One region of the Priestia sp. YIM B13551 genome, then DNA from elsewhere that is predicted to be linked to it. Evidence: riboswitches for the same ligand, from Rfam matches in the RefSeq annotation. Region 1 holds a riboswitch; each other region holds the start of a gene.
What was found. Region 1 has a riboswitch for ZMP and ZTP ahead of ACFX4N_RS18035 (glutamate/serine transporter AimA). Riboswitches for the same ligand answer to the same signal wherever they lie in the genome.
Positions count from the first base shown of each region.

Region 2: linked by a shared signal. The riboswitch ahead of ACFX4N_RS02370 (phosphoglycerate dehydrogenase) and the one ahead of ACFX4N_RS18035 (glutamate/serine transporter AimA) in region 1 are both predicted to bind ZMP and ZTP.
Region 3: linked by a shared signal. The riboswitch ahead of ACFX4N_RS26580 (phosphoribosylaminoimidazolecarboxamide formyltransferase) and the one ahead of ACFX4N_RS18035 (glutamate/serine transporter AimA) in region 1 are both predicted to bind ZMP and ZTP.

Region 1 is NZ_JBHZOX010000003.1:196,315-198,519, forward strand. Features, by position in the region: gene ACFX4N_RS18025 (hypothetical protein) at 1-48, shown strand, start outside; gene ACFX4N_RS18030 (cupin domain-containing protein) at 154-654, opposite strand; ZMP/ZTP riboswitch at 1,140-1,218, shown strand; gene ACFX4N_RS18035 (glutamate/serine transporter AimA) at 1,275-2,205, shown strand, end outside.
Region 2 is NZ_JBHZOX010000001.1:451,143-453,347, forward strand. Features, by position in the region: gene ACFX4N_RS02370 (phosphoglycerate dehydrogenase) at 1-1,052, opposite strand, end outside; ZMP/ZTP riboswitch at 1,221-1,299, opposite strand; gene htpG (molecular chaperone HtpG) at 1,510-2,205, shown strand, end outside.
Region 3 is NZ_JBHZOX010000009.1:41,428-43,632, reverse strand. Features, by position in the region: gene ACFX4N_RS26585 (cysteine hydrolase family protein) at 1-70, shown strand, start outside; gene ACFX4N_RS26580 (phosphoribosylaminoimidazolecarboxamide formyltransferase) at 200-1,366, opposite strand; ZMP/ZTP riboswitch at 1,415-1,493, opposite strand; gene ACFX4N_RS26575 (YitT family protein) at 1,549-2,133, opposite strand.

The DNA of each region.
Region 1 (2,205 bases):
AAGAAATTTAGTTTTGACCGGGAAGTTTTTGTTATTTCGCTGAGATAAAGTATATTGCTATTGCATCATAAGAAAAGAATTTGTATGTTCAAATAGAGATTCATGGAAAGAATAAAACAAAGCAAATAAAAAAACTAGACAATAAGTGCTTGTCTAGTTCCACCACTCTGTCAATGGTCCTTTGTCGCCATAAACAGGATCTGTTGTAGGAATAGGTACTTGTGCAATTTCATCAAATACGTGAGGGCGATCAGTTTGTTTTCCTGTTCGTAAATTGTACTCCATGCCCTCTGGATAAGCTCCAACCACTTTAAAATCAGCAGTTGACTGCAGACGCATATGCCCTGTACCTGCAGGAAGTACGAGCACATCACCAGCATGCACCACGATATTTTCCCCCATATGTCCACCTAGTTTTAAACGCGCAGATCCGCTAATTACACCTAGTGCTTCATGAGAATTGCTGTGGTAATGGTGAAAATCATATATGCCGCCTACCCAGCTATTTTTCCAGTCGTGAGAATTAAAAATGCTCTCCACTTTCGCTTTCTTACTAATAAATACGTGTTCATACAACAAAACTGGAAGACGAGGGTGATTTGGAATGGTTCCGTCGTCATCAAAATAAAGAACTTTTACATTTGCATAATTCATAAGCATCCCTCTAACAATCTTTTTTTCGTAATTTTCCCTGTTTTTTGCTGGCGTAAACAGAGAAGTTTGCTCGAAGTACTTCATTTGTTGCGAAGTGCATGATATGTAGGTTTTAACGTTTTCCTAAAAGAAGTCTCCCACTTCAAGCGTAGCTATGTGGTGGGCAGTTCCCTTTAGTATCTTTTCTTCATATTGTATATAAGTAAAGGGTCTAGTGCAAGAATTCTATGGATATATAGCTGTTAATTCTTATTTTGTAAATGAATAATGTATATTAATATAATTTTTAGAAGGTGATCTGCTCGTGGAGTAAAAGAATCAAATAATAGAAAAAGTTAGGATTTTAGTTCTTTTTATAATTAAAAAGAGATTTTTAGAAGATTAATTCGGAATTTTACGAATAATTTATTATTTTTAGAAAAGTAATGTAAACATTTTTGTGTATTGAGTAATAGTAATGAATGTTATATACTGATAAAAAATATATTCCTATATGTGACTGGCGCAACATGGATGACCATGGGGGAGCATATAGCGTATAAGCCGCGCGCCTGGGCAAACACTTGAGAAAATTTCGCAAGTGTTTTTTTTATTTTCCTAGGGAAGAGGAGTAGATTTGGATGAGCAATATGCAAAGGAAGATGGGAACATTTGCTTTAACCATGACAGGCATAGGTTCGATTATCGGTTCAGGATGGCTGTTTGGAGCATGGAAAGCAGCTCAAATTGCGGGACCCGCGGCTATTTTTTCATGGGTTATTGGAATGGTGGTTATTTTGACCATTGCTCTATCATATGCTGAACTGGGCGCGATGTTTCCACAAGCAGGGGGGATGGTCAAATATCCTCAGTATTCACACGGATCATTTATTGGTTTTTTGGCTGCTTGGGCTAACTGGATTTCAATCGCTTCAACGATAACAGTGGAGGCTATTGCATCTGTGCAATATATGAGTACTTGGCCGTGGAAATGGGCTCGCTGGACTCATGAATTAGTAGACAATGGCATTTTAACGTCCAAGGGGTTGGCAGTTGCGTCTTTGTTATTATTCGTTTACTTTTTTGTGAACTATTGGACGGTAAATCTCTTTGCTAAAGCAAACTCATTTATTACGATTGTTAAATTAATTATTCCTGGTTTAACGGCAGGGGCTTTATTTTTTGCTGGTTTTCATAGTGGAAACTTTTCAAGTGAGCATGGGGTAGCACCTTACGGATGGGCCAGTGTTTTAACGGCAGTGGCAACATCAGGTATTGTGTTTGCATTTAATGGGTTTCAAAGTCCTGTAAATATGGCAGGAGAAGCAAAATCACCTAATAAATCGATTCCGATAGCTGTAATTGGTTCAATTTTTATTGCAGGAATTGTATACATTATATTGCAAATTGTCTTTATCGGAGCAGTAAGTCCGTCATCAATTGCTGATGGATGGAATCATTTGAATTTTAACTCTCCTTTTGCTGATTTAGCGATTGCGCTTGGAATTAACTGGCTAACAATTGTGTTATACGCAGACGCATTTGTTTCTCCTTCCGGCACAGGTGCTACAT
Region 2 (2,205 bases), on a different contig from region 1:
AAATTGTAGTTTGAGAATACTTGCGTAAGTTGTCCTACCATATTCGGCACGTTGTGATGGAAAGCAGCTACGCGTTTTTTCCCAGTGTAAGGAAGAGATGCATTCGGGAAGTTCACTGAGTTTTTAACGTTTCCTGTTTCTAAGAAATTTTTCACTTGACGTGCTGCCATTACCGCGCAGTTTTCTTCTGATTCTTGAGTTGATGCCCCTAAATGAGGAATTGGCACAACATTTTTCATGTTCAAGACATTTTGATTTGGGAAATCTGTAATGTATCGGCCAACTTTTCCACTTTCAAGAGCAGCTTTCATATCTTCTTCGTTTACAAGCTCACCGCGTGAGAAGTTCAAGATATGAACATCTGGTTTCATGATGCTAAACGTTTCTTTATTGAAAACACCTTTTGTATCGTCCGTTAATGGAACGTGAACCGTAATATAGTCAGATGCTGCAAATAGTTCTTCTAGAGACATTGCACGCTGTACGTTGCGAGACAAATTCCAAGCTGTATTAACAGAAATGAATGGATCAAAACCAATTACGTCCATATCTAAATCAAGCGCATCGTTTGCTACAAGAGCACCAATTGCACCTAAACCAATAACGCCTAACGTTTTACCTTTGATTTCTTTTCCAACAAACTGTTTTTTGCCTGCTTCAACTAACTTAGGAATTTGATCACCTTGGCCGTCTAATCCTTTTGTCCATTCAACTCCAGCAAATAAGTTACGAGAAGAAGCCATAATTGTAGTTAAAACCATTTCTTTTACTGCGTTTGCATTAGCTCCTGGCGTATTAAATACAACGATACCTTGCTCCGTGCAAGCGTCCACTGGTATATTATTAACCCCTGCTCCAGCTCGTGCAATAGCTTTTAAATTTTGGTCAAATGCCATGCTGTGCATGTTAAAGCTACGCACGACAATCGCATCTGGGTTTTCGCTGTCATTGTCAATTTGATAACCTTCTTGATTAAAAACATTTAGACCTTTTTGTGCAATGTTGTTTAATGTTTTGATTGTTTGTACTTTTTCCAATGTTAATGTGCTCATTTTGTACTCTCCTCTGATTATCATCGTAGTTTTACATGTTTTTACCTTTGAATAAAGGAACTTCGTTTTTAATTTTTTTAAAAGTCTGGTTTTTTAGCCTACATGTCTGGTAACTTCTATATCCTCTCCCCCTAAACAGAAAGAGGTAAGAGATATGTATTAATCCCTTACCTCTGCCCAGGCGAACGGCTACGTCACTATATGCTTCCTCACGGTTATCCGCGTTTCGCCAGTCACATATAGTCTTTGAAATTAAGTATATTCTAGCAAACTCTTTCAGAACGTTCAACCTTTTTTTAAAAGTTTGCTTTTTTCAGTCTAATTTTTAATCTCTTTAGTGAATCTCCTAATATATTGACAAATACCCTAATACATGTTAAATAAGAAGAGTGATTAGCACTCTATCCACTCAAGTGCTAATTGTTTTACAAGCCCTATTTGGAAAGGAGAACTTCTTATGTCAAAAAAAGAATTCAAAGCCGAATCAAAGCGATTATTAGAGATGATGATTAATTCCATCTATTCTCAAAAAGAAGTATTTTTGAGAGAACTTCTATCAAATTCAAGCGATGCAATCGATAAAATTTATTACAAAGCTTTAACAGACGACTCCTTGCGTTTTAACAAAGAAAGCTATTACATAAAAGTAATACCAGATAAAACTAACCGTATCTTAACCATTACGGATACTGGGATTGGCATGACGCAAGAAGAGCTTGAAAGCAGCTTGGGCACAATTGCGCGAAGCGGTTCCCTTGCGTTTAAAAACGAAAATGAAACAAAGGACGGGCACACGATTATCGGCCAATTCGGCGTTGGGTTTTACGCAGCGTTTATGGTGGCAGATGTCGTAACGGTGATTAGTAAAGCGTTAGGCAGCGGTGAAGCCTATAAATGGGAATCTACTGGTGCCGATGGTTATACAATCGAACCTTGCGAAAAAGAAACGGTTGGGACTCAAATCATTTTAAAAATTAAAGAAAATACAGAAGATGAAACATATGATGAGTATCTAGAAGAGTATCGTTTAAAAGAGATCATTAAAAAGTATTCAGACTTTATCCGCTACCCGATTAAAATGGACATAACGGAAAAACGTCCTAAAGAAGGTTCTGATAACGAGCTAGAAGATTATACAGAAGAGCAAGTTATC
Region 3 (2,205 bases), on a different contig from region 1:
CAATGAGTTTGCTACAGTTTTAACCACAAAAGAATTAATCCAAAACTTAGGCGAAGAAATAAAGGCTTAATACTTTTGTTTTAACTATATACAATATACGGAGTTAGTTAACGAAACACAAATTATTGGAAAGGTCATAAAAGAGCCAGTTCCCTTATAAGGTCTTGGCTCTATTGGGCTAATATATTTAATTCATATCTCAATGATGGAATACACGTATACCTGAATGTGCCATGATCATTCCGTATTCATTTGCTGCCTGTGTAACTTGTTCATCTCGTAAAGAATTTCCTGTTTGAACCACATATTTAACGCCACTTTGAGCCGCACGATCGATATTATCACGGAAAGGTAAAAAAGCGTCGGATGCATAGGAAACGCCTTTTAAACTTTTTAGCCATTCTCGTTTTTCACTCTTACTTAGCCTAGTAGGGACTTCTTCAAAACACTGTTTCCATTGTTCATTTTCTACCTCAGTAATATCATCATTCAGCCATCCATCAATTGCATTATTCACTTCTACACGAGAAATGCCTTCTCTGAACTTCATGTTAAGAGCCCTTGGATGTTGTCTTAGCCACCAGTTGTCAGCTTTTTCAGCTGCCAACCTTGTACAATGAATACGAGACTGTTGTCCAGCACCAATTCCAATCGTTTGGCCATCTAAAGCGAAACAAATAGAGTTTGATTGTGTATATTTCAATGTAATAAGAGCAACAAGAAGGTCTCTCTTTGCATTATCAGGAATATCACATTGAGTCGTAACAATATGATTAAAAACTTCTTTCCCAATCTGTACATCATTTCTTTGTTGCTCTAGAGTAATGCCAAATACCGTTCTTTTTTCAATTGGATCAGGCACATAGTTTGGGTCAATCTCTAAAATTAGATATTTTCCTTTCTTTTTCTGTTTCAAATTCTCTAATGCTTCTTGAGTGTAGCGTGGTGCAACAATCATATCAGAAACCTCTGTTTTGAGGAGACTAGCTACAGTTATATCCACTTCATCACTAAAAGCAGCACAATCTCCAAATGAAGACATCCTATCTGTCCCACGCGCTCTTGCATAAGCAATAGCTAAAGGAGACAAATCTACGCCTTCAATAAAATAGGATTCACTAAGTGTCTTATTTAGTGGAGAGTACACAGCTGCACCTGCTGGACTTACGTGTTTAAAAGATGCAGCTGCAGGTTGACCAGTCGCCTGTCGAAGCTCTCGGACCAGTTGAAAAGCATTTAATGCATCTAGAAAGTTAATATAACTCGCCTCTCCATTTAAGATTTTAATAGGCGTGTTCTCAGCATTCTGAACTTTAGCTTTACTTTGATTTGGATTCATCCCATATCGTAAACAAATTTCATTCACTTAAAAATCTCCCTTCAAAATAAAAAAAGTATTTGAACTCATGTTCAAATACTCTGCCCAGGCGTACGGCCGTTACCTATGTGCTTCCTCATGGTTCTCCATGTTTACGCCAGTAACACATAGTCTGTTTTATAAGAAAATTTTACATAATAAAAGTAATTTTAACAATACTTTTATCCAAATTATTCTTTTTTAGTAATTAACGAAGTCGTCATTCCACCTATAAAAATTGTCGAACATGAAAAAAGAAACGTTTTAGGTCCTAACAAAGGAAGCCCTGCTGTTATGATAAAACCATCTATAATTAAAATAACCATCCCTATGTTTAAAGAAAAAGCTTTTGATATAAGTTGTGCTAGTAAATCTGTTCCTCCAGTGCTTGTCTCATATCGAAGCATAAGACCAATCCCTGTCCCAATACACACTCCTCCAAGGATTACACTAGGAAAAACAGGAAGTTGAAACTGGTCTTTAATAGGTTCTAGCCAATCAATCAATAAAGAAGAAATAACTAACCCATAAAAACTATTATAAAAATAAGTTCTTTCATAAACCCAAGCAAACCAACATAATGGAAAACCCAAAATAATCATCGTTACACCTGTAGGAAATTCAAAATAATAGTGAAGGATGAGAGCAATTCCAATTGTTCCTCCATCCAACAAATAATGAGGAACTAAAAATCCATTAATTCCTATACTTAATAATAAGCTTCCGACAAGAACAACCGGTATTTTTCGAAATATAATAATCACCTTTTTAGTCAATTTATCTCTTACTATATGTATAAGCTTTAGCTACCTGTCATGAATGTTTTTTTTATGTAAATGAATAAAAGT